DNA from 2 places in the Devosia sp. P1_H9 genome. Region 2 is predicted to be linked to the other one. Evidence: riboswitches for the same ligand, from Rfam matches in the RefSeq annotation. Region 2 holds a riboswitch; the other holds the start of a gene.
What was found. A riboswitch is a leader RNA that binds a small molecule or an ion and turns the genes downstream of it on or off. The one in region 2 is predicted to bind cobalamin.
Positions count from the first base shown of each region.

Region 1: linked by a shared signal. The riboswitch ahead of AC1DYL_RS06560 (CbtB domain-containing protein) and the one ahead of AC1DYL_RS10270 (HupE/UreJ family protein) in region 2 are both predicted to bind cobalamin.

Region 1 covers NZ_JBFUCQ010000003.1:80,603-95,944, reverse strand. Annotated here, with positions in the region: gene AC1DYL_RS06600 (putative bifunctional diguanylate cyclase/phosphodiesterase) at 1-2,143, shown strand, start outside; gene AC1DYL_RS06595 (Fur family transcriptional regulator) at 2,147-2,584, opposite strand; gene AC1DYL_RS06590 (metal ABC transporter permease) at 2,588-3,397, opposite strand; gene AC1DYL_RS06585 (ATP-binding cassette domain-containing protein) at 3,499-4,323, opposite strand; gene AC1DYL_RS06580 (zinc ABC transporter substrate-binding protein) at 4,443-5,375, shown strand; gene AC1DYL_RS06575 (NAD(P)/FAD-dependent oxidoreductase) at 5,444-6,352, shown strand; gene AC1DYL_RS06570 (DMT family protein) at 6,327-6,683, opposite strand; gene AC1DYL_RS06565 (hypothetical protein) at 6,804-7,403, shown strand; cobalamin riboswitch at 7,424-7,642, shown strand; gene AC1DYL_RS06560 (CbtB domain-containing protein) at 7,678-7,860, shown strand; gene AC1DYL_RS06555 (CbtA family protein) at 7,885-8,649, shown strand; gene cobW (cobalamin biosynthesis protein CobW) at 8,646-9,698, shown strand; gene cobN (cobaltochelatase subunit CobN) at 9,698-13,516, shown strand; gene cobO (cob(I)yrinic acid a,c-diamide adenosyltransferase) at 13,513-14,154, shown strand; gene AC1DYL_RS06535 (cupin domain-containing protein) at 14,211-14,543, opposite strand; gene AC1DYL_RS06530 (hypothetical protein) at 14,543-15,040, opposite strand; gene AC1DYL_RS06525 (hypothetical protein) at 15,094-15,264, opposite strand.
Region 2 covers NZ_JBFUCQ010000004.1:368,682-384,023, reverse strand. Annotated here, with positions in the region: gene AC1DYL_RS10350 (heme ABC transporter permease) at 1-609, shown strand, start outside; gene ccmD (heme exporter protein CcmD) at 606-779, shown strand; gene AC1DYL_RS10340 (DsbE family thiol:disulfide interchange protein) at 767-1,315, shown strand; gene AC1DYL_RS10335 (hypothetical protein) at 1,393-1,761, shown strand; gene AC1DYL_RS10330 (septation protein A) at 1,830-2,456, opposite strand; gene ftsY (signal recognition particle-docking protein FtsY) at 2,453-3,922, opposite strand; gene mtaB (tRNA (N(6)-L-threonylcarbamoyladenosine(37)-C(2))-methylthiotransferase MtaB) at 3,922-5,187, opposite strand; gene dapF (diaminopimelate epimerase) at 5,187-6,062, opposite strand; gene AC1DYL_RS10310 (DUF2087 domain-containing protein) at 6,161-6,706, opposite strand; gene AC1DYL_RS10305 (class I SAM-dependent methyltransferase) at 6,945-7,430, shown strand; gene ffh (signal recognition particle protein) at 7,689-9,293, shown strand; gene rpsP (30S ribosomal protein S16) at 9,324-9,728, shown strand; gene rimM (ribosome maturation factor RimM) at 9,732-10,271, shown strand; gene trmD (tRNA (guanosine(37)-N1)-methyltransferase TrmD) at 10,268-10,948, shown strand; gene AC1DYL_RS10280 (copper chaperone PCu(A)C) at 10,956-11,516, opposite strand; gene AC1DYL_RS10275 (hypothetical protein) at 11,563-11,910, opposite strand; cobalamin riboswitch at 12,009-12,201, shown strand; gene AC1DYL_RS10270 (HupE/UreJ family protein) at 12,236-12,820, shown strand; gene rplS (50S ribosomal protein L19) at 13,042-13,599, shown strand; gene AC1DYL_RS10260 (hypothetical protein) at 13,713-14,324, shown strand; gene AC1DYL_RS10255 (hypothetical protein) at 14,321-14,884, opposite strand; gene AC1DYL_RS10250 (MBL fold metallo-hydrolase) at 15,038-15,342, shown strand, end outside.

The DNA of each region.
Region 1 (15,342 bases), on a different contig from region 2:
CAATTTCACGCTCTGGATCGCGCTCCCCGCGGTCGCCGTCTATTTCGGCGTCTGCGCCCTCGTCTTCGTCGCCATGCACCTGATGAGCGAGGAGATGAACGCCATCGACTCCGATCGCGGCAACAGCGCCATCGCCGCGGCCGTCGAGTCCCTGGTGGTGGGCCTTGCCGAAAGCACTGCCGACGAGGCGACGTGGACCGAGGCGTACATCAACACCTACATCGAGCCCAATCCGGCCTGGCTCGACTCTGTGTGGGGCGCCACAGCCCGGATTTCCGACACCTACGACACCGCCATCCTCACCGATGTCGGCGGCAACATCGTCTTCGGGGAGACTAGTCGCGGCCCGGTCAAAGGCAAGCTGAGCGACCTATTCAGCGGCGCTCCACAACTGATCGAACAGCTCGAATCGGGCATCGCCAAATCCGGCGACGACGCTACCGTCGCCCACCTGTCGCGCAACGAGCGGGGAGCGGTGGCGCTGGCCGGTGCCGTGGTGCACGGCAATTCGGGCCAGGCGAGCATCCCGCGCGATCAGCGGCGGGTATTGTGGCTCGCCCGCCAGCTCGACGACATCATGCTGCGCGACGTTGCCACCCGCTTCCAGCTACCGCTGCCGCGCCTCGTCGAAGTGCCGCAGCCCGGCCACGACTCGATGGCCCTCACCGATGCTGCCGGTGCCGCCATCGCGACGATCGATTGGCCGCCCCGCCGCCCGGGCGATCCGGCCTTCGCCCACACCGCGACGGTGGCCGTGCTGGTGATGCTGATCATCGGCGTCCTGATCTTCGTGGTGCTTGCCGCCTTCCGCCATTCGATCAAGCAGCGCGCCGTGTCCGATGAGCGCGACTGGTACAACGCGCGCTACGACAGCACCACAAGGCTGCGTAACTGGTTCGGAGCCGAAGAGTATCTCGCCAGCCTCATCCCCAAAAAGCGCGGCGAGCTGCCTTTGGCCATCGCCCAGATCTATGTCGAGGGGCTCATCGACGTGGTCGGTCTCTATGGTCGCGAAGCCTCCAACCAACTGCTGCTCGCGCTCGCCAAGCGCTTCGAGGCCGTCAGCGGCGGTCAGGCGATCATGGCCCGGACCGGCCCGGCTGAGATAACGCTCGCCCGTTTCGGCGACGACGCGCTCCCCCTCATCCGCAGCTTTGCCGAGAGCATCCTGGCCAAGGCCGGCGACCCCGTGCCGGTCGGCGATCTGAAGCTGAAGATCGGCCTCAGCATCGGCATCGTCGCGGCGCCCACTACACGTGACAACGTTGGCTCGGTGATCCGGATGGCCGAGACGGCCATGGTGCGGGCCCGCGAAACCGGCGGCAACCACACCGTCGAATACGATCCGGCCATCGAGGACCAACGCCGCCGCCGCATCGAGCTGCAGGCCGATATCCGGCGTGGCCTCGAGGCCGGCGAGTTCGACCTCGAGTACCAGCCGATCATCGATTTCCGGACCCAGACCATACTCGGCGTCGAAGCGCTGATGCGCTGGAACCGTCGCGCCGCCGGCCCGATGGGGCCGGGCGAGTTCATTCCGGCCGCAGAAGCATCGGGCCTGATCGATGATCTCGGCATGTTCGCCCTGCGCCGCGCCATCGAGGAGATCGGCCCGCTCGGTGATCTCAAAATCTCGGTCAACGTCTCGCCGGCGCAGCTTCGTAACCCGACGCTGCCACAGATCGTCTTTTCGGCGCTGGAGGAGTGGGGCGTCGCCGCAACTCGCCTGCAGCTCGAAGTGACCGAGTCCTTCCTCGTCTCCCACCCCGACCGCGCCATCCAGCTCATCGAGCAGCTGCGCGGCTCAGGCATCATCATTGCCCTCGACGATTTCGGTACCGGCTACTCCTCGATCGGCTACCTGAAGCAGTTCCGCTTCGATCGCGTGAAGCTCGACCGCTCTCTGGTTGCCGACATCGACAGCGATCCGGTGCAAGCCGCCCTGGTCGAGTCCACCATGATCTACGCCTTCGCCATGAACCTCGCCGTCACTGCGGAAGGCGTCGAGCGGCGCGAAGAGGCCGCGCTGCTGTCGCGCCTCGGCTGCCGCGAGTTCCAGGGCTACCTGTTCGCCCGCCCGCTGCGTCTGGCACAGCTCGAGCGGCTGCTGCAGGGTGAGCAGGCCCTACGCGAGGCGAGCTAGTCTTCAGGCAGCTGCTTTCCGGCAATCGGCGCAGCGACCGCGCAGCTCGATCGTCGTCCGCTCCAGCGCAAACCCGGTTTCTCCGGCCCAAGCCGCGAGCCGCGCCGTTACCTCCGGATCCGCGAACTCGTCCACCCGTCCGCAATTCGAGCAGATGGCAAACGCCGCCGTGCCGCTGCTGCGCCCGTGGCAATTGGCATCCGCACAGCACACGAACGCATTGAGCGACTCCAGCCGGTGCGCCAGCCCGTGCTCGATCAGCTTCTCCAGCGCCCGGTACACCTGCAGCGGGGCCCGCAGTCCGTCGTCGCGCAGCCGGTCGAGAATGTCATAGGCCGAGAGCGGCGCGTCGGCATGGTTGAGTGTCGTCAGCACCAATTCCTGGTTGCGCGTCAGGTCGCGCGGCCGTTCGTGGTGGTGGGCTTCGTGGCTATGGGCCATGGCTCAGGCCTCCCGTCTGGCGCGCCAGAGCTGCACCGGCAGCGCGATGGAAATGAGGAACAGGCAAAGCGCCGCGACGACGATCGACGGTCCGCTCGGCGTATCGAAACGCAGCGAGCCGAACAGCCCGCCCGCCACCGCCAGCGCCCCGATCACCGCCGAGATCACCGCCATCTGCTCCGGCGTCGAGCTCAACCGGCGCGCCGTCGCCGCCGGAATGATCAGCAGCGCCGTGATCAGCAGCACGCCGACGATCTTCATCGCAATGGCGATGACGCACGCCAGCAGCAGCATTAGGATCACCCGCGTCACTTCGGGCCGCATGCCTTCGGCCTCCGCCACTTCGGCATTCACCGTCGCCGCCAGCAGCGGCCGCCACATGCCCACCAGCAACGCCAGGATCACCACGCCACCAATGGTGATCACCGCGATGTCGGTCACCGACACGGCGAGGATATCGCCGAACAGGAAGCCCATCAGGTCGACCCGGATCCAGCTCATGAACGCCACCATCACCAGCCCGATGGCCAGCGTCGAATGGCTGAGAATGCCGAGCAGCGCATCGGTGGAAAGCGCGTTGCGCCGCTGCAGCAGCAGCAGAGCCGCCGCCACTGCCACCGCCACCACGAACACCCCCAACGTCAGGTTGATGTCGAACAGGAAGCTCAGCGCCACACCCAGCAGTGCCGAGTGCGCCATGGTATCGCCAAAATATGACATCCGCCGCCAAACGATGAAGCAGCCTAGCGGCCCCGTCACCAGCGACAGCGCTATGCCGGCAACCAGCGCGCGGGTGAAGAAATCGTCAAGCATCGACGCCTCCCGCTTGCTCAGCGCTTGCAGCAACGAAGATCGATCGGGAGGGTCTCCCTCCCCCTTGCGGGGAGGGGACAGGGGTGGGGGTCCACACGCGCTTACCCATGTGAATGCCCCTCGTGCCCCTCATGCTCGTGCACATGCTCATGCGCCTCGACGATCCGCCCATCCGCCTCCTGTACCCGCCCGTCCGGCAGGTGCGTATGGTCGTGATGGTGCTGATACACCGCCAGCGCCGTCGCAGCGCGAGCCCCGAACAGGCTGAGATATTCCGGGCTGTTGGCCACCGATTCCGGTGTACCGCGGCAGCACACATGGCCATTGAGGCAGATCACCGTATCGGTCGCCGCCATCACCACATGCAGGTCGTGGCTGATCAGCAGGATGCCGCAGCCGGTCTGGTCGCGGATCTGCCCGATCAGGTCGTAGATCGCCGCCTCGCCCGAGAAATCCACCCCCTGCACCGGCTCGTCGAGCACCAGCAGGTCGGGCTTGCGGATCATCGCCCGCGCCAGCAACGTGCGCTGGAACTCGCCGCCGGACAGATGCTGCACCTCGGCATTGGCAAGATGCGCCACCCCCGTCGCCTTGAGCGCCGCGTCGATCTCCTCGCGGGGATAGCTCCCGGTCAGCGTCATCAGCCGCCGCACCGTCAGCGGCATGGTCCAGTCGATCGAGAGCTTCTGCGGCACGTAGCCGATCCGCAGTCCCGACTGCCGCGACACCGTCCCGGCATCCGCCTTCAACACCCCGGTGACCAGCTTCGCCGTCGTCGATTTGCCCGAGCCGTTGGGCCCGATCAGCGTCACGATCTCGCGCCGCCGGATCGTCAGGTCCACGCCCTCGACCAGCCAGCGCCCGTCGCGCCTGACCCCGGCACCGGCCACATCCACCAGCACCTCGTGCCCGCTCCGCGCATCCATGAAATTCACGTTTCCGTCTCTTGCTGACGTTCTACCATTACGTTATAGCGTAACACATCGAAAGCGTAATGTCATAACATATCGCGTCTCTGAACTGCGTATCCAACAGGGGTCTTCCGATGCAGAAACCGTTCCTCCTGGCGCTCGTCGCGGCGCTCAGCTGGTCACCCATGGCACTCGCCGAAGTGCCGAACGTGGTGGCCACGGTGAAGCCGCTTCACGCGCTCGTCGCGGCGGTAATGGGTGATCTCGGCACCCCCGCGCTGATCGTCAAGGGGGCCGCCTCGCCCCACACCTACAGCCTCAAGCCTTCCGACGCGCAGGCCCTGCAATCGGCCAGCCTGGTGTTCTGGACCGGCCATGGCCTCGAGCTTTTCCTCGAGGACTCGATCGCCACGCTCGCCCCCCACGCCACCAGCGTCGAGCTCAGCCAAGCCCCCGGCATCGAGCTGCTGCCGCCCCGCGAGAGCGGCACATTCGAGGAGCATGCCGACGGCGATCATGCGCACGCGGCCCAGGATCATGGTCACGGCGAAGAAGCCGACATGCACTTCTTCCTCGATCCGGCCAACGCCAAGGTGATGGTCACCGCCATCGCCGACAGCCTCGTCGCCGCCGATCCCGAGCATGCCGACACATACCGCGCCAATGCCGCGAAAGAGACCGCGGATCTCGATGCACTGATCGCCGAAACCGAGGCCCGCCTCGCGCCCATCAAGGACCGGCCCTTCGTCGTCTTCCATGACGCCTACCAGTATTTCGAGAACCGCTTTGGCCTCAACGTCGCGGGCTCGATCACAGTCAGCCCCGAGGTCTCTCCCGGCGCCGATCGCATCAATGAGATCCGCAACAAGCTCAAGACCCTCGACGCCGCCTGCGTCTTCGCCGAGCCGCAGTTCGACCCGCGGATCGTCAACGTCCTTACCGAAGGCACCACCGCCAAGCAGGGCGTGCTCGACCCCGAGGGCGCCAATCTCGACGAGGGCCCCGGCCTCTACCGCCAATTGATCGAGAACCTCGCCACCAACCTCAAGTCCTGCCTCGCGCAGTAGCGCCGAAGAAGCACCGGCGGGGAACGTCTCGCCGCCGCTGCCATTCTCCGTACCAACAGGATCGTCCCATGTACGACGTCATCATCATCGGCGGCGGCTTTGCCGGCCTTGCCGCCGCCACGCAGCTCGGTCGCGCCCGCCGCAGGGTGTTGGTGCTCGATACTGGCAAGCCGCGCAACCGTTTCGCCGCCCACTCGCACGGCTTCCTGTCGCGCGATGGCGCCGCTCCTGGTGAACTGCTCGCCGAGGCCCGCCGCCAGCTCGACACCTACAAGACCATCGAACGCCGCACCGCCGAGGCGATCTCGGCAAGCGCCGTCGACGACGGCTTTTCGCTTGAGCTCGCCTCCGGCGAACAGCTCACGGCCCGCCGCCTGATCCTCGCCCACGGTGTTACCGACAGCGTCGATACGATCCCCGGCATGGCCGCATGCTGGGGCAAGAGCGCGCTGCATTGCCCCTATTGCCACGGCTACGAAGTCGCCGACCGGCCGCTCGGACTACTGCTCCGCGAAGGCGACATCCTGCACCTCGCCCGCTTCTTCTCCGAGTGGACCAACGATCTGACGCTGTTCGCCAACGGCACCCCCGTCGATCCGACGGTACAGGCCGCATTGGCCGATATGCGGGTGAAACTGGTGGAGGAAGCGGTGGTCCGTTTCGACCACGACGACGGCATGCTGAACTCGGTGGTTACCACTGCGGAGCCAGTGCCGCTTGCGGCGATCTTCGTCCACGCCCCGATCAGCTTCTCCACCAATCTCGGCGTCGAGCTCGGCTGCGAGACCAAGGCCGGCGCAGTCGGCGATTTCTTCGTCGTCGATCACACCCAGCAGACCTCGATCCCAGGCGTCTATGCCGCAGGCGACGCCGCGCGCCCGATGCACAACATCAGCTTCGCCGTCGCTGATGGGGCAGGGGCGGGCGCTTTCGCCCACCAGTCGCTGCTGGCTACTTCAACGGTCCCCGGAAAATGAAGAACGCCCCGGCAAAGATCAGCAGAAATCCGACGGCGTGATTCCAGGTCAGCTTCTCACCAAGCACGAACACCGCAAAGCCGGCGAACACCGTGAGGCTGATCACCTCCTGGATGGTCTTCAGCTCCGCCGCCGTATAGGCGCCATAGCCGATACGGTTGGCGGGGACGGCCAGCCAGTATTCGACCAGTGCGATACCCCAGCTCACCATCACGGCGACCCACATCGCCATGCTGGGGAATTTCAGGTGCCCGTACCAGGCGACGGTCATGAAAACGTTGGAGCCGATCAGTAACAGGATCGGCATCACCGTCTGGAAGGTGAAGGGCATCGGGCACCTGCGCGAATCAATTGGGGTCAGCCCATTGATCGCCGCGCCCAGCTTCCGCCGCAAGGCCTGCCCAGACTCAACGCGGTCCGCTAGAATCGACGGATCAAACGGAGGTCGACCATGCGCTCCCTCATGCTGTTCCCGCTGCTGCTGCTCGCCGCTCCAGCCATGGCCGCCGACATCGCCTGCGACGGCCCATTCGCCGGCGACAGCTCCGAAGCACGTCTGATCGAGACCTTCGGCAAGGATAACGTAGTGACCGGCGACGTCCCCGGTCCCGAAGGCTCCACCGTACTCGCCACCACGGTCTTTCCGAACGATCCCGCCAAGACCATCGAGTTCGGCTGGTGGGACGAGGAAAAGCACGAGCGCGTCGCCTATTTCACCGTCCCGCCCGGTGACACTGCGCCGGGCGGCCTGAAGCAGGGCCTCACGGTCAAGGAAGTCGAAGCGCTGAATGGCGGGCCGTTCCAGATGTTCGGCTTCTTCTGGGATTACGGCGGCGCTGCCATCTTCGAGGGCGGCAAGCTCGCACCTCCTGCAGGTGGCTGCATTGTCTCGGCCCGCTTCGCCGTCGGCGACTACCCGGCCGACCTCAACGTCGATGCCATCTCCGGCGATATGCAGATCTCGTCCACCGAGCCGCTGCTCGAAAAGGTCGATGCGCGCGTCGACACGGTCACCGTCGGCTATCCCGATTCCGCCGCGGCCGAAGATTGACCGCGACCCCTCCCGCGGCGTAACGATAGCCCCACGTTGGTTCCTCGGACCCGTTCGGGCGAGGGGATCAAAAGGGAACACGGTGCGGCGTACCCATCAGGGACCAAATCCGTGGCTGCCCCCGCAACTGTAAGCGGCGAGTGCCCTCCGACTGTGCCACTGATGCCACGAGGTGTCGGGAAGGCCGGAGAACACGACGACCCGTGAGCCAGGAGACCTGCCAGCGTGCAACCGGGGACTCCCCCCTTTTCATCCGCACGGAGGGTGCAGGCATATGAATACTCAGGTCCAGACGGCGTCCGTCGCCAGTCTCTCTGTCTCGCAGCGCGTCATCGCAGGTGTGCTGGCATTGTTTATCGGCTTCGTCCTCGTCGGCGGCGTCGGCTTTGCCAGCGACATGGCCATCCACAATGGTGCGCACGACACGCGTCATTCGCTCGGCTTCCCCTGCCACTGACGCCGTCAAGCAAACGAGACATCGATGAAACTCTTCCAGCGAATCTTCTTCGCTGCGGTCCTTGCTGGACTCGCAGCCGGCTTGGCCATGAGCGCCGTGCAGCAGTGGCGCGTCGTGCCGCTGATCCTCGCCGCCGAGGTCTATGAAAACGCCGCTCCTGCCGAGGCTGCCGCCGAACACACCCACGACGCCGCCACCCCGGCGCACTCGCACGAGGAAGCCGCCCCCGCCCACGAGCACGACGAAGACGCCTGGGCTCCTCAGGGTGGGGCTGAGCGCATCTTTTACACAGTGCTCGCCAACCTCCTCGGCTGCATCGGCTTCGCCTTCCTCCTCGCTGCCGTCTCTGTCCTCTCCGGCATCGAGATCACCGCCCGCAACGGCGTGATCTGGGGCCTCGGCGGCTTCGTCGCGCTGCAGCTCGCCCCGGCCTTCGGCCTGCCGCCCGAACTCCCTGGCATGCCCGCCGCCGATCTCGTCGCCCGCCAGGTCTGGTGGGTCGGCACCGCCATCGCCACCGGCGCCGGCATGCTGGCCATCGCCAAGCTCCGCAACTGGACCGGCATCGTCATCGCCGCCGCGCTGATCCTCGCCCCGCACGTCATCGGCGCCCCCCAGCTCGCCGGCGAACACGCCACCACCGTGCCCGCCAACCTCGCGACCAGCTTCGCCGCCACCACCCTCGCCACCGGCGCGCTGTTCTGGCTGACCGTCGGCCCGCTGCACGGCTGGCTCAACGAGCGCTTCGCCAAGTCCCCCGCCTTTGCCCTGAAGGGTGCCCACGCATGAGCAAGATTCCCGTCACCGTCATCACTGGCTTCCTCGGCGCCGGCAAGACCACGCTCGTCCGGCACCTGCTCGCCCACGCCAAGGGCAAGCGCATCGCGTTGATCATCAACGAGTTCGGCGAACTCGGCGTCGATAAGGAAATCCTCGCCGGTTGCGGCGACGAGACCTGCCGCGAGGAGGACATGATCGAGCTCAGCAATGGCTGCATCTGCTGCACCGTCGCCGACGAGTTTATCCCCACCATGCAGGCGCTGCTCGAGCGCGAGGATCGCCCCGACCATATCGTCATCGAGACCTCCGGCCTCGCGCTGCCGCAGCCGCTGATCCGCGCCTTCAACTGGCCCGAGATCAAGTCCGAGGTCACCATCGATGGCATCGTCACGGTCGCCGACGCCGCGGCGCTCGCCGAAGGCCGCTTCGCCAACGACGAAGCCGCCGTCGATGCGCTCCGCTCCGCCGACGCCATGCTCGACCATGAAACCCCGCTCGGCGAATTGTTCGAGGATCAGCTTGTCGCCGCCGACCTGATCATCCTCAACAAGGCCGATCTCGTCACCGACGCCAATCTCGACACCATCGAGACCCACCTCCGCGCCGAAATGCGCCCGGGCACCGGCATCGTCCGTGCCCGCAACGGCCATGTCGATGTCGCGGCCCTGCTCGGCATGGGTCTTTCGACCGAGGACAATCTCGCCGGCCGCGAGAGCCACCACGAGCTCGAGCACGGCGGCGAGGGCCACGAGCACGACGACTTCGACTCGTTCTCGGTCACCCTCGACGGCGTCACCAGCAAGGACCACTTGCTCGAAACCATCGAGCAGACCATCCGCACCCACGACGTCCTCCGCCTCAAGGGCTTCGCCGCACTCCCCGGCGCCGCGGCCCGCCTCGCCATCCAGGCGGTCGGCCCCCGCGTCACGGCCTATTTCGACCGGCCGTGGAAGCCCGACGAGGCCCGCCAGACCGCGCTGGTGGTGATCGGCGAGTCGCCGCTCGATCACGCCGCCATCACCGCAAGCCTCCAGCAGGCGGTGGCGGCCGCCGCCTGATGCACCTCCTCGCGGCGCAAGCCGGGGCATTGCAGCAGGAGGGCGAGGCCATCGACCTCGCCCAAACGCCCGCTGCGCTCATCTTCGCCTCGGCCGCCGACAGCGAGCTGATGATGCTTGCCGCCGCGGCCGATCGCTCCGGCACCGCAGACCTGCGCCTCGCCAACCTCCTGCGCCTCAGCCACAACCTCTCCGTCGACCTGTGGCTCGACCAGACGGTGCAGCACGCCAAACTGGTCGTCGTCCGCCTCCTCGGCGGCCCGGCCTACTGGCAATACGGCGTCGACGAACTCACCGCCCTCGCCCTCAGCGGCAAGATCCAGCTGGCCCTCCTCCCCGGCGACGCCAACCCCGACCCGATCCTGCAGCAGCGCTCCACCATCCACCCCGATGACTGGACCAGACTCCACACCCTCTTCACCGCCGGCGGCCCCGAAAACGCCGACGCACTCCTCGCGGCTTTCGCACAGCTAGCGCAGTCGTCTCCCTCCCCCTCGCGGGGAGGGATCAAGGGTGGGGGGCGCCCGGCGCTCGACGCTAATGTCACCCCCAAACCCTTCCACCGCTTCGGCCTCTGGCACCCCGCCCATGGCATGGTCGACGCGCTCCTCGCCTCGGCCAACCCGAACATCCCCATCCTCTTCTACCGCGCCGCCCTCGAAGGCGCCGGCACCGCCACCCTCGAAGCCCTGATCGCAGAACTCGGAGCCCAATCGCTCAACCCCGTCCCCATCGTCGTCTCGACGCTGAAGGAAGCCGCCTGCATCCGCTTCGTTCAGTCGGCCTTCGCGGCCTACCCACCCAGCGCCATCCTCAACCTCACCGGCTTCGCCCTCGGGCTCGATGGCCTCGACGACAAGCAGAACCCCTTCGCCGGCATCGACGCCCCCGTGATCCAGCTGCTGCAGGGCGGCCGTCCGGAACCCCAATGGGCCGCCGATATCCAGGGCCTAACAGCGAAAGACCTCGCCATGCAGGTCGTCCTGCCCGAACTCGACGGCCGTATCGGCATGCCGCTCGTCGGCCACAAGCACGACGCCGTCTGGCACGAGCGCACCCAGTGCCCCCTTTCCGCCTACGCCCCCGACCCCGACGGCATCCGCCGCGCCGTCACGCTGGCGAAGAACTGGACCACCCTCCGCGCCACCCCGCGCCCCGATCGCCGCGTCGCCCTGGTCCTCGCCAACTACCCCATCCGCGACGGCCGCCTCGCCAACGGCGTCGGCTACGACGCCCCTCAGTCGACGGTGGAGATCTTGAAGGCGCTGGAAGCCGCCGGCTTCTCAGTCGGGTCACCTCCCCCCTCGCGGGGGAGGGACAGGGTGGGGGGGAGCCCCACGCTCGATCTCCCGGCCGACGGTAACACCCTCATCGACCTCCTCCAATCCGGGCCCACCAACGCCCACCCCGACCGCGGCACCGGCATCCCGTTTCCCGTGAATCGCTACCGCGAGCTCTTCGCCACGCTCCCCGCCAAGATCCAGTCCGAGGTCACCGCCCGCTGGGGTAATCCCGAAGCCGATCCCTTCGTCCGCGGTGACAATTTCCACCTCCCCGCCCTCCGCTTCGGCAGCGTCGCCATCCTCGTCCAGCCCGCCCGCGGCTACCACCTCGACGAAACCGCCAGCTACCACGATCCCGATCTCGTACCGCCGCACGGCTACCTTGCCGCCTATCTCTGGCTGCGCCACGAGTTCGCCGCCCACGCGCTTCTCCACAATGGCAAGCACGGCAACCTCGAGTGGCTCCCCGGCAAGGCCACCGCCCTCGATGCGGCGAGCTATCCCGCCGCCCTCTGGGCCGAACTCCCACAGCTCTATCCGTTCATCGTCAACGACCCCGGCGAGGGCACGCAGGCCAAGCGCCGCACCGGCGCCGTGATCATCGATCACCTGGTCCCGCCGCTCACCCGCGCCGAAACCTACGGTCCCCTCAAGGACCTCGAAGCCCTGCTGGACGAGTACTACGCCGCCTCCGGCATCGACCGCCGCCGCCTCGCCGGCCTGCGCAAACGCATCCTCGACTTCACGCGTGATGCCCGCCTCGATCGCGACATCGGCCTCGTCCCCGACGAGTTCGAAACGCTCAAACGCATCGACACCTTCCTCTGCGACCTGAAGGAAGCCCAGATCCGCGACGGCCTCCACATCTTCGGCCAGTCCCCCACCGGCCGCCTCGAGCGCGACCTCATCGTCGCCCTCGCCCGCGTCCCCCGCGGCGACACCCCCGGCGAAGCCTCCCTCATCCGAGCCTTGGCCGACGACCTCAAACTCGCCTTCGATCCGCTAACCGCCGATCTTGGCGCCCCCTGGACCGGCCCCCGATCTCTCCTTGATCCTCCCCCGCGGGGCGGGGGAGGGGGACCAGCGAAGCTGGTGGAGGGGGCGACCCCACGCACGGTCGGCGACGTCGTCGAATACCTGGAAGCGCTAGCGGCAGAGTTGGTCGAGGGCAGGGCCCCTGACGCCGATTGGCAAGCGACAAAGGCCGTTCTGGAAACGGTGGAGCACACCATCCGCCCCCGCCTCGCCGCCTCCGGCCCGAACGAACTCGCCTCCCTCCTCCTCGGCCTCGACGGCAAATTCATCGCCCCCGGCCCGTCTGGCGCCCCCTCGCGCGGCCGCCTCGACGTGCTCCCCACCGGCCGCAATTTCTACTCCGTCGATATCCGCGCCGTGCCCACCCCCACCGCCTGGGAACTCGGCCGCAAATCCGCGGAGAACCTACTCACCCGCCACTTCCAGGACCACGGCCACCCGCTCCGCTCCCTCGCCCTCTCGGTCTGGGGCACCGCCAACATGCGCACCGGCGGCGACGATATCGCCCAAGCCCTCGCCTTCATCGGCGCGAGACCCGTATGGGACCCGTCCTCGCTCCGCATCTCCGGCTACGAAATCATCCCGCTGGCAAGGCTCGGCCGCCCCCGCGTCGATGTCACCCTCCGCATCTCCGGCTTCTTCCGCGATGCCTTCCCAGCCCAGATCGCGCTGTTCGACAAGGCCGTCCGCGCCATCGGTGCCCTCGACGAGCCCGAGGACCAGAACCCCATCGCCGCCCGCATGCGCACCGATGCGTTGGCCCTGATGAGCGCCGGCGCCGACGATCGCGCCGCCGCCCTCGGCGCTGGCCACCGCATCTTCGGTTCGAAACCCGGCGCCTATGGCGCGGGGCTTCAGGGCCTGATGGATTCCGGCAACTGGGAGACCAAGGCCAACCTCGCCGAGGCCTTCCTCAATTGGGGCCAGTACGCCTACGGCGCCAACGCCGATGGCACCCCGGAGCGCGACCGCTTCTCTGCTCGCCTCTCCGACATCGAAGCCGTGGTCCACAACCAGGATAACCGCGAGCATGACCTGCTCGACAGCGACGACTACTACCAGTTCGAGGGCGGCCTCGCCGTCACCGCCGAAACCCTCACCGGCCGCGCCCCCGCCGCCTACCACAACGACCACTCCCGTCCCGACCGCCCGTTGGCCCGCACGCTGTCCGAGGAGATTTCGAAGGTCGTCCGCTCCCGCGTCGTGAACCCCAAATGGATCGATGGCGTGAAACGCCACGGCTACAAGGGCGCCTTCGAGATCATCGCCACGGTCGACTACATGTTCGCCTTCGCCGCCACCACCGGTGCGGTGAAGACCCACCATTTCGACCTCGCGTTCGAAGCCTTCGTCGAAGACGACGCGACGCGTACTTTCATCCAGCAGAACAACCGCTTCGGCTATGACGAGTTGATCGAAAAGTTCAACGAAGCCCGCCGCCGCGGCTTCTGGACACCCAGGTCCAATTCCGCCTACGCCTTCCTCGAGGAGTCCAAATGACCGACCGCGCCCCCAAGAAGACCGACCTGATGAGCGAAGCCGAGCGCGACGCCTATCACGCCGAAAAGATGCGCAAGAAGAAGGAGGCCCGGAACAAGATCCTCGCCACCAAGACCGAGGAGCGCGGCCTGCTCATCGTCCACACCGGCAAGGGCAAGGGCAAATCCACCGCCGCCTTCGGCATGGTGTTCCGCGCCATCGGCCACGGCTTCAAGGTCGGGGTGGTGCAGTTCGTCAAGGGTGCCTGGTCCACCGGCGAGCGCGACGTGCTCGATAAGTTCCCCGACCAGGTCACCATCAGGGCGATGGGCGAGGGCTTCACCTGGGACACCCAGGACCGCCAGCGCGACCTCGCCGCCGCCCGCGGCGCCTGGGAGATGGCCAAGGAACTCATTGCCGACGAGAGCTACAAGCTCATCCTGCTCGACGAGCTCAACATCGTGCTGCGCTACGATTATGTGCCGCTCGACGAAGTGCTCGAGGTCCTGCGCAACAAGCCGCGCGACACCCACGTCATCGTCACCGGCCGCAATGCCAAGGACGAAATCATCGAATTAGCTGACCTTGTCACCGAAATGACGGAGATCAAGCACCCGTTCCGTGCGGGCGTGAAGGCACAGGCGGGGATCGAGTTTTAGGAGGCGCGCCCTAAGCTCCGAAACGTCCACCCCGGTGGATGGGCAAACCAGCCCGCTCACTCCAGCCACCGCGTCTCAAACTTCGGGCTCGCATGAATGTGCAGGCTCTTCATCGGCCCGAGCGTCCGGAACTTGTGCGGGGTGTTCGCCGGCACCACCAGAATCTGCCCCGGCCCGGCCTCGATCTCCTCGTCCCCCACCGTGAACACCGCGCGCCCCTCCTCGATGATGAACGTCTCGGGGTAGGGATGCGTATGCAGCCGCGGACCGTTGCCCGCCTCGACGCTGTCGTGAAGGATCAGCGTCACATTGGCGTCGCCCCCTTCCCACTCGCCGGAGCGGCGCGTCGGATGCACCGCCCAGTCCTCGCGCTGGTAAACCCGCACCATCAGCACCCTCCCTCAAGGCTCTGCACCAACCGATCCACCACCGGACCGAGCGCACCGATGTCGACCGCCGAGTATTCCAGCCGAAACGCCGCATATTGCCCGTCGCACAACGCGATCATCCGCTGGTACAGCACGCGCTGGCCCTGCGTGCCGGAGTAACTGGCCCAGCTCGGCGTCACCGCCTCATATGTGATGGTCCAGCCATCCCCGATCGCGAACGCCTTCGCTGCAGCGACCGCGCTTTCAAAACTGTCCTCGGTGATATTGCCACCCCACACCAGCAGCTTTCTGGCGCCATCGCGGAAGGCGCGGCCATCACCGTTGTCCGCCTCCTTGCCCCACTCGAACCCCGGCGGCACGTCGATCGCGTAGCCGAAGCGGGCGTTGCCATAGGTCTCCCACCCAGCGGCAAGCGCCGGGGCAGCGAGGGCGATAAGTATGAAACAAATCAGAGCGCGCATGGCGGCGAGGATTGCCCGCCATGCGCTTGCCTGCAACTTCAAACCCCAAGTGCTTTCGCCGTTTGATGAAACGGCGAAATGCCGGGGCGTCAGGCCCCCTTCATCATCACCGCTGCGGCGAGAATGATGAAGGCAACGATCAGAATCCAGAACGCGTAGGCACTGACGAAAGGTATCGCGACGATTGCCCCCAGCAACGCGATAACCGCGATGACGACGGCGACGATGAACATGGTCTGGCTAGGCGCATTGAGAGTCATAGAAGACCTCCTGGGTCATGCACACGAGCAGAAGCTTAGGCGCGCCGCTGAATCGCAGCCATGCCGCGAAGGCGGCTT
Region 2 (15,342 bases):
GAGGACTACCAGATGGGCGACATGGTGCGCGTCATGTACGTGCACGTGCCGAACGCCTGGCTGAGCCAGCTGGTCTATGGGGTGATGGCAGTTTCGGCGCTCGGCACCCTGGTGTGGCGGCACCCGCTGGCTGATGTCGCCAACAAGGCGGCGGCGCCGCTTGGCGCAGTGTTTACGGCGTTGGCGCTCTACACCGGCTCGCTATGGGGCCGGCCGACCTGGGGCACGTTCTGGGAGTGGGACGGGCGGATGACCTCGACCCTGGTGCTGCTGCTGATCTATCTCGGCATCATTGCGCTGTGGCGGGCCTTCGATGACCAGCTGAAGGCCGGGCGGATCATCGCCATCGTGACCTTGGTCGGGGCGCTGAACATCCCGGTGATCAAGTTCTCGGTCGATTGGTGGAACACTCTGCACCAGCCGGCGAGCGTCTTCACTGCTTCTGGGCCCAAGATGCCCGGTTCGATCCTGACGCCGCTGTTGGTGATGATGCTGGCGTTCACGCTGCTGTTCGCGCTGCTGCAGGTGGTGCGGATGCGGACCGAGATCCTGCGCCGCCGGGCCGAGACGCTGAGCCGGCAGGCGGCCTTGCAGGGAGCCGCCAAATGATCGGCGAAGGCGCGCATCTCGAATTCATCGTCTGGGCCTATGCGGGCGTCGCCGTGCTGACGCTGGGGCTCATCGCCTATGTGGCGTGGGACGCACGACGAGTGAAGCAGCGGTTGGCCGATCTCGACAAGGCCGGGATCCGGCGGCGTTCGGCAGGATCGAACACTTGAGGCGCATTCTTCTCGCGGTATTGCCGCTGTTGCTGCTGGTAGGGCTGGTGGCCGTGTTCGCGATGAACATGGACCGCGACCCCAGCCTCGTGCGCTCGGTGCTGATCAACAAGCCGGCGCCGGCGACCACATTGCCGGCCGTCGATGGGCTCGACCGCAACGGCATCATCCCGTCGCTGCTCGAGGGGCAGGTGACGGTGGTGAACGTGTTCGCCAGCTGGTGCATCCCCTGCCGGGACGAACACCCGGTGCTGATGGAACTGCTGAGGCGCACGGGCGTGCGGCTGATCGGCATCAACCAGAAGGATGCGCCGGAGAATGCCCGGGCGTTCCTTGCCGAACTCGGCAACCCCTATGATGCGGTGGGCGCCGACAGGGACGGGCGAGCCTCGATCGATTGGGGTGTCTATGGCGTGCCCGAGACCTTCATCGTCAATGCGGCGGGGATCATCACCTACAAGCACATTGGGCCGATGACACTGGAATCACTGGAGAAGGAAGTGATACCGGCGATCGACAAGGCAAAGGCCGGCTGAGCTTCGGGAACCCCGACCCCGCCATCCTCATTTGTCTCGCGCGGCTCCGAGCGGCGGAGCCATGAGGAGATAGTGCCATGCAAACCAGTGCCAGCCTGCGTTTTGTCGAGCAGGGGATGCGGGTGTTCGATCGCGAGCACCATGAGATCGGCAAGGTCGAATGGGTGCAGTTCGGCGACGATGACCCGGATACACTCGAGGTCGAGGCCAGCGGGCCACGGCGGGACCGCGACGACGTCAACCTGTTCGACGTGATCGCCAAGGCGTTCACCAGCGACAACGTGCCCGACGAACTGCGCGACCGGCTGGTGCACCAGGGTTTCGTGCGGATCGATGCCGACGGGCTGTTCCAGGCGGATCGCTACGTGATGCCCGATCAGATCGACTCAGTGTCGAGCGACGGCATGACGCTCAATGTCACCAAGGACGAGCTGATCAAGCACTAGCTCTGAGCCAGCAACGCCCCCTCCACCACCCTTCGGGTGGTCCGCCTCCCCCGCCAGGCGGGGGTGGATTACGGCAGCGGGTCCATCGGGGGGATGACCTCGATGGGCTCCTTGGGATCGGGCGCGTACTTGGTGAGCAGCGGCAGCTGCAGCATCGAGAACACGATGGTGATGGGCATGACGCCCCAGACCTTGAACGCCACCCAGAAATTGGTGTCGAACATGCGCCAGACCACCTCATTGGCGACAGCGAGGAACAGGAAGAACAGGCCCCAGTTGATGGTGAGCCGGCGCCAGCCTTCGGGCTTCAGCTTGTAGACGTCGCCGAAGACGTATTTCAGCAGCGACTGGCCCCAGATGAGGCCGCCGAGCAGGGTGACGCCGAACAGGGTGTCGACGATGGTCGGCTTCATCTTGATGAAGGTGTCGTCCTTCAACAGCAGCGTGAGCGAGCCGAAGATCAGCACCACGACGCCGGTGACCAGCGGCATGATGGCGACCTTCTTCAGGATCACCCAGCTGAGCACCAGCGACACCACCATGGCGCCCATGAACCAGGCGGTGGCGGTGAAGATGTCGTAGTTGGCGTTGACGAAGAAGAACACCAGCAGCGGGCCGAGTTCGAGCGCGATCTTGACGATCTGCGGGCGGAGCTCGTGCCAGTTCACTTCGGCTGGCTTGCTGTCGTCGGTCATTGTGCAGTCCTCGCGATCGCGGCGGCGAAGTCGCGGGCCGCGAACGCCTCTAGGTTGTCGACGCCTTCGCCGACGCCGATAAAGTGCACGGGCAGGGCGAACTTGCTGGCGATGGCGACAAGGATGCCGCCGCGCGCCGTGCCATCGAGCTTGGTCATGACCAGCCCGGTAACGCCGGCACGTTTGCCGAAGATTTCGACCTGATTAAGGGCGTTCTGGCCGGTCGTGGCGTCGAGGGTGAGGAGCGTGGCGTGCGGCGCCGACGGCTCGACCTTCTTGATGACGCGGATGATCTTTTCGAGCTCGCTCATCAACTCATCGCGGTTCTGCAGGCGCCCGGCAGTGTCGATAATGAGGATGTCGGCGCCCTCGGCCTTGGCGCGTTCCACCGCCTCGTAGGCGAGGCCGGAAGCGTCGGAGCCGGCGGGCTTGGTGACGACGGGGGCGCCGGTGCGCTGGCCCCAGACCTGCAGCTGCTCGATCGCAGCGGCGCGGAAGGTGTCGCCGGCGGCGAGCATCACTTTCTTGCCTTGCGCGCCGTAGAGGCTCGCGAGCTTGCCGATGGTGGTGGTCTTGCCGGTGCCATTCACCCCGACCATCAGGATGACGTAAGGCTTCTGGCCGGCATCGATGTTGAGCGGCTGGGCGACGGGCTCGAGCACATTGACGATCTCGGTGGCCAGCACCTCGCGGACTTCGTCCGACGAGATGTCGCGGTCGAAGCGGTCGCGGCGCAGTGCCTCGGTGACGGTGGTCGCCATGTCGACGCCGAAATCGGACTGGATCAGGATGTCCTCGAGGTCATCGAGCATCGCCTGATCGAGCTTCTTCTTGGTGAAGACGGCGGCGATCGAGCCGGTGAGCTGGTCGGACGACCGCTTCAGGCCGGAGGCGAGACGCTGCAGCCAGCCCTGCTTTTTCGGCGGCTCGGTGGGGGCGACAGGGGTCGGAACCGGCGGGATCGGTGCAGGTTCGAGGGCCTGCTGTTCCTCGATCTCCTCGATATAGGCGGGCGTCGCCTCGGGGGGGCCAGCGGGCGGCTCGGAGGCGAATTCCTCGACCGGTGCTTCGATGGTCAGGCCTTCATCGTGCAGCGCTTCTTCGAGCGCGATTTCCTGATCGGGCGGCAACACGAGCGGCGCGGCTTCTACGATATCGTCGAGGATGATGTCGGCGACGAGTTCGTCTTCGACAGTGGGTTCGGGGTCCGCCGGGAGCTCCGGGGGAGCGGGAGGTGCAGGCGGGGCCACCGGAGCGGGGCCCTCGATGGTCATGCCGGCGTCGTGCATTGCCTCTTCGAGGGCGATTTCCTGGTCAGGCGGCAGGATGAGGGGGGCGGCTTCGACGACCTCGTCGAGGACGATGTCGGCTTCCAGGTCTTCGGCGACCGAGTGCTCGCGGGCCGGCGGCGGGGTGTCGCCGCCGCCGAACAGGCGCTGGAAGAAGCCCTTTTTCTTTTCGGCCATCAGGCAGCGGTCCTCAGTGGTTCGCCGACGAGGTTGCCATCCGCGAAATGGGTAATACGGGCTGTCACAATTTCACCGGCCCGATGACCGGGCAATGAACAGGTAATGAACTGCTCCTGGCGTCCGATCCCGTCCTTTTCGACCAGGATGGACTCGATCTGGCCGATCCGGGAGGCGGCGAGCTTTTCGAACTGGGCTTCGCCGAGGGCGCGGAGGCGTGCGGCGCGCTCCTTGGCCACGCGCTTGTCCACCTGCGGCATGCGCGCCGCCGGCGTGCCGGGGCGGGGCGAATAGGGGAAGGCGTGGATGTAGGTGAGATTGGCCGTTTCGATGAACTCGAGCGAGTTCTCGAACATCTCATCGGTCTCGGTGGGGAAGCCGGCAATGATGTCGGCGCCGAAGACGATGTCAGGACGGAGCGAGCGGAGCTTGTCCACCACGGCAAAGGCATCGTCGCGGAGGTGCCGCCGCTTCATGCGCTTGAGGATCATGTCGTCGCCGGACTGCAGGCTCAAATGCAGATGCGGCATCAGGCGGCGGTCGGACGCTATGGCGTCATAAAAGGCCGGGTCGGCCTCGATCGAGTCGATCGACGAGATGCGCAGCCGCGGCAGGTCGGGGACGTGGCGCAGGATCTGCTGGACCAGCTTGCCGAGCGTCGGGGTGCCCGGCAGGTCGGGGCCGTAGGAGGTGATGTCGACCCCGGTGAGGACAATCTCGCGGTAGCCGTTGCCGACGAGCTTCTTGATCTGCTCGACGACGAGGCCCATCGGCACCGAGCGCGACGGGCCGCGGCCGAACGGGATGATGCAGAAGGTGCAGCGGTGATCGCAGCCGTTCTGGACCTGGACGAAGGCGCGGGTGCGGCCGTCCATGGCCTCGATCAGATGACCGGCGGTCTCCTTGACCGACATGATGTCGTTGACCTGGACCTTGTCGTTGAGGGGCAGGCCGAATGCTATGGGGGCATAGCTTTCCGACTTCAGCTTGTCGGCATTGCCGATGACGAGATCGACTTCGGCCATGTCGCCGAAGGAGCGGGCTTCGGTCTGCGCGGCGCAGCCGGTGACGATGATGCGGCGCTCGGGGTTGTCGCGCTTGGCCTTGCGGATGGCTTGCTTCGCCTGCCGGACGGCTTCGGCGGTAACGGCGCAGGTGTTGATGATGATGGTGTTGTCGAGCCCGGCCTTTTCGGCTTCGGCCTTCATCACTTCGCCTTCATAGGCGTTGAGGCGACAGCCAAAGGTCAGCGTTTCGATGGACATCAGGCGTCCACCTGGTCCCGGGTCCAGGTGCCGGTGAAGGGCTCGAAGGTGCCGGAGAACTCGAACTCGGCCGGGCCGGTGAGCAGCACATGGTCGTCGGCGCGCCACTCGATGACGAGATCGCCGCCGGGGAGGGTCACAGTGGCCTTGCGGCCGGTGCGATGGGTGCGGGCGCCATTGACCAGGGCGGCGCAGGCGGCCGTGCCGCAGGCGCGGGTGAGACCGGCGCCACGTTCCCAGGTGCGAAGGATGATGTGATCAGGGGCGACGACCTGGGCGATCGAGATATTGGCGCGCTCGGGGAAGATCGGGTGGTTCTCGAGCAGCGGGCCGAAGCGATCGAGCGCGTAGCTCCAGACGTCGTCCTCGACCCAGAAAGTGGCGTGCGGGTTGCCCATCGAGGCGACCGACGGGGTGTGCAGCACCGGCGCGTCGATCGGCCCGATCTGCAGCTCGATGCCGGTGGTGTCGTAGAACTCCTCGGCGAGCGGGATCTCTTCCCAGCCGAAACGGGGCTTGCCCATGTCGACGGTGATCAGGCCATCTGGATGCTCGTCGCCGGTCAAAATGCCGGCGAGGGTTTCAAAGACGAAGTGCTTCTGGCCGGTCTCGGCCGAGAGCGCCTGAACGACGCAGCGCATGCCGTTGCCGCAGGCCTGGGCGAGCGAGCCATCGGAGTTGATGATCTCGATATAATGGGCAGTGCCCTGGGTGCGCGGATCATGGATGGCCATGATCTGGTCGTAGCGGGTGGCCGGGTTGGCATTGATGGCTACGGCGGCGGCTGGGGTAACGCGATCGGCACGACCACGCATGTCGGCGACGATGATCTCGTTGCCGAGCCCGTTCATCTTGAGGAATGGGGCCGTGGACATGTGCGTGACCTGCTGGGTCTCAGTTGTGGGTGTATATGGCGGAAGTGACGCCAAATTGCCAGTGGCGGGCGCAACGCTGCGTCCCGCCACTGGGCCGGCTACACCGGGGCGCGGGCGGCGAGGTGGGCGAGGAGCGGTTTGAGCTCGGGCGGCGGGGCTTGCTCGATGCGGCGGTAGTCGCGGCCGTCGATGGTGCGGTCGACGAGCTTGGCTTCGTACATGGCGCGGCGGAGCAGCGCGTGGTCGCCGAACTCGTGCCAATCGCGCAAGAGGTCGCTGATCTCGCGTTCGGTGTAGCTGGTATCGGGCGGCAGGCGCGACCACAGCACCCAGAGGCAGAGCAGCTGCAGATTGAAGCGGGCCGGCCAGCTTTGCAGCACGCCGCCATCGTCGAAATAGCGCGCCGCCTTCTCGACTTGGGTGAGGTCGGCACGGGGTGCGGCTTCGGCGGCTGTGGCCAGCCGGCCGGCGGTGCCGGCATCGGCGCGCAGGTGCTGGTAGTTCGCGAAGCCCGCGGCTTTCGCCAACAGGTTCAGCAGTTCGACATGGGTTGGGATGCCCTCGTGTTGTGAGAGGCTCTGGCGGAGCGTCTTGGCGAAGGGCGACAGGTCGTCCACCCGCAGGGGGACAGCAGTTCTGGACATCAACTCATCCTCGTAGTGCCAATCCCCCGGAGGAGATGTCGTGGCCGCCGGCTTGCGAGTTGGCACGGGGATAAGTGCTGGGCTCGGATATGAGGCAGGTTTAGCTCCCAGGATGGGGCGGCGACGCCTGGGTGAACTGCAGACCCGGCCAAGATGTAGCGCTGCTGGGGAAAGCGGGCAACGGCCATGTTCAGGTCACGTTCGGCCGGGTTATTTCGTTGCGAAAGGGGAGTCGTGCTTGGCGGAGATCGCGAAACGTCATCGCTGGGCGGTGGAATTGCTGGCGCCGAGGCGCGGCGAAAGCGTGCTGGAAATCGGTTGCGGACACGGGATCGCGACCGGGCTGGTGCTGGCGGCGGGCGCGGATGTGGTGGCGGTCGACCGCTCGGGCAAGATGGTCGAGGCCTGCGTCAAGCGGAACGCTGGCCTGGGGCGGCTGACGGCGTTCGAAAGCGAGTTCGAGACGCTGGACCTCGGCACATTCGATGCGGCATTCGCGGTGAACGTCGATTTTCCCCGGCATGCCGACCTTGGCTGGGCGCCCGCGTTCCGCAAAGTGCTGAAGGCAGGTGGGCGGATCGTGCTCGTGCTGGAGGCGCCGGCTATCCGCACTGCGGAGCGATTTGCCATGCAGGCTGCAGCGAGCCTCGTTGGCATGGGGTTCGAGGTCGATACTCTGCTCGTCGAGGGGATCGTTGCCGTGCAGGGGCGGCGGATCGCTTGAAGGCAGTGCGCCTCTTCCTTGACTCCGCCCCATTTCCTCTCTATCGACCGCGACAATTCATCAGGTTCGAACGCCTGACTGCCGACCGGGACCCGCAAAGGTATAAAGAGATCCCGGAGGCTAACACCCGACAGCGCGATGCGCCCTCGGGTGGGTTTGGCGTTTGCGCCGATGGCGCCGTCCTCGGATGGCGGGATCGACCAAGACTACCTATCTCCGGGTCCGAGGCATCCATGCTGCGGAACCAAAGGAACAAAAATGTTCGAAAGCCTTAGCGACCGGCTTGGGAAAATCTTCGAGGGCCTCAGGGGCCGCGGCGCCCTCAACGAGAGCGACGTGGATGCGGCGCTGCGCGAAGTGCGCCGGGCGCTGCTCGAGGCCGACGTGTCGCTGGAAGTGGTGCGGGCGTTCGTCGAGCAGGTGCGCGAGCGCGCCGTTGGCGCGGAGGTTACCCGCTCGGTGACGCCGGGCCAGCAGGTGGTCAAGATCGTCCACGACGAGCTGGTCAAGGTGCTCGGCGAAACGCAGGTGCCGATCGACTTCAACACCACGCCGCCGATGACCATGCTGATGGTGGGCCTGCAGGGCGCGGGCAAGACCACGCTTTCGGCCAAGCTGGCGAAGCGGATGAAGGAGCGTCAGGGCAAGAAGGTCCTGATGGCCTCGCTCGACGATCGCCGCCCGGCGGCGAAGGAGCAGCTCAGGGTGCTCGGCGAGCAGATCGGCGTCGATACGCTGCCGATCCAGCAGAACGAAAAGCCCGTCGATATCGCCAGGCGCGCGCAGCGCGAGGGCAAGCTCGGCGGCTATGACGTGCTGATCCTCGATACGGCGGGTCGCACGCATATCGACGAAGAGCTGATGGAAGAGACGGCGGCGGTGAAGGCCGCTACCGATCCGCACGAAATCCTGCTGGTGGCCGACTCGCTGACCGGCCAGGATGCGGTGAACCTGGCACGTTCGTTCGATGCGCGGGTGGATATCACCGGTATCGTTTTGACGCGTGTCGACGGCGATGGCCGTGGCGGCGCCGCGCTTTCGATGCGGGCGGCGACCGGCAAGCCGATCAAGCTGCTCGGTACCGGCGAAAAGATGGATGCGCTCGAGGATTTCCATCCCTCGCGCATCGCCGACCGTATCCTTGGCATGGGCGACATCGTCAGCCTGGTCGAGAAGGCTGCGCAGAACGTCACTGCCGAAGACGCGCAGAAGATGGCGAAGAAGCTCAAGAAGGGCGTCTTCGACCTCGAGGATCTGCGCGGCCAACTGCTGCAGATGAAGAAGATGGGCGGCATGGGTTCGCTCATGAACATGATGCCGGGCATGGGCCAGATGAAGAAGGCGATGGCCGGCGCCAATATCGACGAGAAGGTGTTCGACCGGCAGATCGCCGTCATCAACTCGATGACCAAGGCGGAGCGGGCGAACCCGGACCTGTTGAACGCAAAGCGGCGCATCCGCATCGCGGCGGGCTCTGGCACCAAGGTCGAAGACGTCAACAAGCTGATGAAGCAGCACCGCCAGATGGCGGACATGATGAAGAAGGTGTCGAAGGGTGGCATGGGGTCGCTCGCTGGCATGTTCGGCGGCAAGATGGGCGGGATGATGCCGGGGCTCGGCAACATGCCGGACCCGTCGTCGATGGACCCCAAGGAACTCGAGGCGCTGGCGCGTCGCATGGGCATCGACCCGGCGGCCATTCCGCAGCAGGCGGCTCCGCCGAAGCAACTCACCGAAAACAAGCTGCCGACCGATGTCGGCCAGCTGCTCAAATCCGGCTCGGGACTTCCCGGGCTTGGCGGCGCGCCGCGCTTCCCTGGCCTTCCGGGCCTCGGTGGCGGCTTCGTGCCGAAGAAAAAGTAACAGACGAAATCAACTCAAAGGACTGAACCTATGTCGCTGAAACTCCGCCTTGCCCGCGCCGGCACCAAGAAGCGCCCCTACTACCACGTCGTCGTCGCCGATGCCCGTTCGCCGCGCGATGGCCGCTTCATCGAGAAGATCGGCACCTATGATCCCAAGCTCGCCGACAAGGAAAAGCGCGTAAACCTCGTCACCGAGCGCGCCACCCACTGGCTGAGCGTCGGCGCCCAGCCGACCGACCGCGTCGCCCGTTTCTTCGACGCCGCGGGCCTGCTGAAGCGCGAAGCGCGCAACAACCCCGAGAAGGCCGTGCCGGGCAAGAAGGCGACCGAGCGCGCCGAGGCGAAGGCTGCTGCCGCTGCCGCCGCCGAGGAAGCCAAGAACGCTCCCGCTCCCGCCGCTGAAGAGCCGGCAGCCGAAGCCGCGTCCGAGTAAGCCGTGGCGCAAGCGGGCGACAACAAGCTCCTCATGGGCCGCATTGGCGCGGCCCATGGGATCAAGGGCGAAGTGCGCATCCAGTCCTTCACCGAGGACCCGCTGGCGCTGGTTTCCTATGGCCCGCTGTCGACCGACAAGCCGGGGCTGACGATCAAAATCCTCTCGGCGCGCACCACGACGAATGTGCTCGTGGCGCGTATCGAGGGGGTGAACGACCGGAACGCGGCGGAAAAGCTCAACGGGGTCGAACTCTATGTCGATCGCGCGCTGCTGCCGGAGCCGGACGACGAAGACGATTTCTACCATGCCGACCTGATCGGGCTGAAAGCCCGATTGTCGGACGGCTCGGAGATCGGCGAGGTGATGGCGGTGCCCAATTTCGGCGCCGGCGACCTGCTCGAAATCCGCGATCCGCGCTCGGGCGATACCTATCTCTATCCATTCTCCAAGGCCGTTGTGCCGGAGGTGCGGGTCAAGGACGGGTATCTGCTGATCGATCCGCCGATCGAGGCGGATCCGGGCGAAGAAGAACCCGATTGAGCTTTTCAGCTCACATCATCACGCTCTTTCCGGAACTGTTCCCGGGGCCGCTCGGCGCCTCGGTGATCGGCCGTGGCATGGCGGATGGGTTGTGGAGCCTTTCGACCACCCAGCTGCGCGATTTCGCCACCGATCGGCACCGGACGGTGGACGATACCCCATCGGGCGGCGGCGCCGGGATGGTGCTCAAGCCGGACATTCTCGCGAAAGCCATCGACGCGGTGTCGCCGGAAGGCGATGCTCGGCCGCGGCTGCTGATGTCGCCGCGCGGCAAGCCGCTGACGCAGGAGCGTGTGCGCGAGTTGGCGGCGGGGCCGGGGGCGGTGATCGTCTGCGGGCGGTTCGAGGGGATCGACCAGCGGGTGATCGAGGCCAGGCAGCTCGAGGAAGTCTCGATCGGCGATTATGTGCTCGCCGGCGGCGAGGTCGCGGCCATGGTGCTGCTCGAGGCGGTGGTGCGGCTGATCCCCGGGGTGCTGGGGGCGGCGGAGAGCCATGCCGACGAGAGCTTTGAGAACGGGCTGCTGGAATACCCGCAATATACGCGGCCACAGCTGTTTGAGGGGCGCGAGATCCCGGCGGTGCTGACGTCGGGCGACCACGGCAAGGTGGAGAAGTGGCGGCGCGCCGAGAGCGAGAAGCTCACGCGGGCGCGCCGGCCGGATCTGCTGAAGTAGCGCCGGCTTACTGCGCCGGGGCCATCTGGTGGTCCGAGTGACCCATCGGCATGCTCATCTCGCCCTCGGGCGCAGCGTCGGCTGCGGCGCCGCCGATGTTGAGCACGACCGGCACCTCGCCGGCCTTCTCGAACTTCAGCGTCAGCTGCAGGCACTGGCCCTCTTCGAACGGCGTGCCGACACCCATGAGCATCAGGTGATAGGCGTCGCCGCCCGGGGTGAGCGCGACGGTGCCGCCAGCGGGGATTTCGAGGCCGCCTTCGACTTCGCCCATCTTCATCATGTCGCCCTCCATCTTCATCTGGTGAACCTGGACGGTTTTGGCGGCTTGGGTGCTGCCGCCGAGCAGGCGATCGGCAATGCTGCCCTTGTTTTCAATGGTGAGATAGCCGCCGGAAACCTGGGCCTTGGGCAGCATGGCGCGGGTGTAGGCGTCGGTGATGGTGAGGTCGCCGGCGGTGAACACCTGGCCGGTGGGGCAACCCTCGTGGATGAGGCCATTGTGAGCAAAGGCCGGGGTGGCGACAAGGGCAAGGCCCAGCAGGGCCGGGATGAGGAGACGGTTCATTGAACTGATCTTTCGAATGGAATTGGGGAATTCGAGGCGAGGAAGATCAGGCGAGAGGTGGTCCGCGGGCGTCGAAGGGGCGGATGGAGGTTGCCGGCTGCACCAGCACCGGCATCGCGCCATAGGCAACCGCGGCGACGAGGGTGGCCGGGAGGGCGAGGGTGCAAGGCGGGGGCAGGTCGGCGCCGGCGCCGATGCGGCAGGCGTGGCAGGGAGCGTGCGACTTGGGCTCGTCCGGGAGATCGCCGCAATAGCTGAGGTCGAGCGCGGCGGTGAGCACGTCGGGGCCGGCAGAGGCCACGGTGACCGGAGTGTGCGCGAAGCTGAGGAAGACCAGCGCCAGCACGATAGCCGCGCGCAGCACCTCGATTCCCATGTTTCGCGCATTCAGCACTGGGGCCATCCCGGTTGGACGTTGCTCCTCTAGCGCAGGAGGAGGTGCCGCGTCATGCGGCAAATGCGCGGCTTGCCGTTGATCTCGCTACCGAGACCTGACAGAGATAAGGCGACGGTGCGCATCGGGTGATGCGTGAAACGGGAAGCCGGTGGCCTTCGGGCGATGCCGGCGCCGCCCCCGCGACTGTAACGGGCCTAACTTCCACTCAGCGTGCCACTGGTTTGCGACTGGGAAGGCGGAGTGGGAGATGCCCGGAGCCAGGAGACCGGCCGTCAGTGAAACATACGCGAACGGGACGGTGGGTCCCGAGATGGAGATACTTATGCGCGCGCTTCTGGCACTTCTGCTCATTGCTGTTCCGACGGCCGCCTTTGCCCATACCGGGCATGGCGACACCTCGGGGTTCCTGCATGGCTTCATGCACCCGGTGGGTGGCCTCGACCACGTGCTCGCCATGGTGGCGGTGGGCGTGTTCGCCTATGTGCTGGGCGGCAAGGCGCTGTGGCTGGTGCCGCTGAGCTTCGTGGGCATGATGGCGGTGGGCTTCCTGCTTGGCGTCGGGCAGATCGACGTGCCGTTCGTCGAGCTGGGGATTGCACTCTCGAGCGTGGTGATCGGCGGCGTCGCGGCGCTCGGCCGGCCGATGCCGGTGGTGGCGGCTTCGGCCCTGGTCGGGGTGTTTGCGGTCTTCCACGGCCACGCGCATGGCGCCGAAATGCCGGTGGATGCCTCGGGCTTCGAGTATGCGACGGGCTTTATCGTCGCGACCGCGCTGCTGCACGCGGCGGGTATCGGGGCGGCGATGGGCGTATCGAAGCTCGTCGGCAAGTACAGCAAGACGGTTGCGCAGGTGGCGGGCGGCGTGTTCGCGCTGGGCGGTGTCGGGGTGCTGGCTGGCTGGCTCTGAGCCTCGTCCGCAGCGACTAGTGTCGCGCGGCTGACATCGAAGTGACATCAAAGGCCCGCGAGCCCTAGACCTGCTCTAGACTCGCGGGCTTTCTTCATCTATAGCCCCGCTCGCTTGAGCTTCGGCTCGGCCAATAATGCATAAAAATCCGTGCAACCAAGACCGGGCGGTCGGCGAAAGCCGGCGAAACGCTCCTTTGAAAAAGACGAACGGAACATCAGATGTCGAACATCATCGAACAGCTCAATCAGGAGCAGCACGAGAAGCTGCTCGCCAAGGGCGCCCATCCGGAATTTACCCATGGCGATACCGTCAAGGTTTGGGTGAAGATCCGCGAAGGCGACAAGGAACGCCTGCAGGCCTATGAGGGCGTGGTTATCGCCCGCTCCGGCACCGGCATCATGGAAAGCTTCACCGTGCGCAAGATTTCGTACGGCGAAGGCGTGGAACGCGTGTTCCCGGTGCTCTCGCCGAACATCGACCGCGTCGAAGTGATCAAGCGCGGCAAGGTGCGTCGCGCCAAGCTCTACTACCTGCGCGACCGTCGCGGTAAGGCCGCCCGTATCTTCGAGAACGTCGGCGCCCGTACCAAGAAGATCGAGGCCGGTGAGCGCGAAGCCGCCATCGAGGCCAAGAACGCCCGCGAGGCTGAGAAGATCGCCGCTGCCGAGGCGCTGGCGAAGGAACTCGCCGAGAAGGACGCCGCCGAGGCCGCCGCTGCTGCTGCCGCCGAGGCTGCTGCTGCGACCGAGGCTGCCGCCGAGCCCAAGGCCGAGTAAGCCGCCACAGTTTCGGCGCTTACGTCACTAGATTTTCAGCCCGGCTCACGAGCCGGGCTTTTGATTCCGGGGTCGGGATGCCCCGGGACGGATTCCAAAGAGGGACATTTGGAATGGACGCAGCTCTTCAGGACGCAGAAGAGAGGGCGCGGCTGGCCGCCGAACTCCGCAACGAGACCCGCAATGTGCTGGTTGAGACCGGCCTGCTCGAATTGCTCAATGCCCGCTTCGGCGAGGCGGTGGTGACCGGCAGCGCCGGCTACGACCTGATGGTGTGGCGCGACATCGACATCCACATGCCGTGCGAGGCGGAACGCTGGGCCGAGTGGGCGGGGCTCGCCGCGGACATCGCCATCCAGTTCGACCGGGCCGGGCTGCAGCTGCACAAGGCGAGCTTCCTCAACGACTATGTCGACCCGCATCCGCTGGGCGCCGGGCTCTACTGGGGCATCGAGTTCAAGGATTTCGCCGGCAATGAATGGAAGTGCGACATCTGGGGCTGGGAGCCTTTCGATTTCGCGGTGCGCCAGGCGCGAGATGCGAATTTGCGCGCGGATCTGTCGAACTGCGACCGGGACTTGATCCTGCGGCTCAAGCACGAGGCACGCGAGCGGCCGGGCTATTACGGCGTGATGGTGGGGAGCTTCGACATCTACCAGTTCGCGCTGGCGGGGGCGGGTGAGACGCTGGACGAGTTGGAGGTGTGGAAGGGGCTGGTGGCCTAGAGGCAGGGGTTCATGACGGGCTCGCGAGGGATTGAGAGCGAGTCCTGGATACTCGTGGCCAAGGTCGCCGGGTCGATCTGCCGCATGCTTGAGGCGAAGTTTGCGTAGGTATCGGTTTCCGAACTGAGTTCGCACATCAACGCGATCTCGTCGGCTTCCACTCCCCAAACACCTTCGCGGTCGTGCCGCTTCCGTTCATCGAGATCGCCTTGGGTTATCGGCGTTGGCATGTTCTCGATGATGTACTTGTCCATGTCGGCGATGGCGGCATCTATCGCAGCATCGACGGGAAGGCGTTTCCAGCCACATGCCTCGGTGGTTGCCTGTACTGCAACGAGGATGCTCCAGGCGCACAGCACCGCTCCTTTACCGCTGACATCGATCTTCGTGGTTCCGTTGCTGTCCTTGATGGTGCGAACTAACTCGCCATTTGGCGGAGGCAGTATTTCGGGCCGTGGCAGGGGTTGGGTGTCGGCAGGCTCGGCAATCAATCTCGCCGCACCAGCTGAAGTCGCCGACAGAAGCAGGACGCACCCCGCAAACAGTGCAGCTTTCAGCATTGGCGACCCCCATTTCGCGAGGTCACTTTGGACGGGAGCGCACCGATAGGCAACCCGCAGGCGAGAGGCATGATCTGATTCAGTCTGGTGCCCAAGCGTTCTCGACTCCGCTAACAATTGGTCCGGCAGCTTTTTCGAACCGGAGCTTTCCTCATGCAATCCTTTATCTGCGTCACCTGTGGCGTTGGCCATGCACCGTCCGAGGCGCCGCCGGAGCGGTGTGCGATCTGTGATGACGAGCGGCAGTATGTGACGCCGGCCGGGCAGCGGTGGACGACGCTGGCGGAGCTGCAAGCCAAGCACACGATCGAGTTCAAGGAGCAGGAGCCGGGGCTCGTCGGTATCGGGGCGACGCCGCAGATTGCCATCGGGCAGCGGATGTTGCTGATCCGGCAGCCGGGCGGGGGCATCCTGTGGGATTGTACGCCGCTGGTGACTGATGAGGCGGTTGCCCGGAT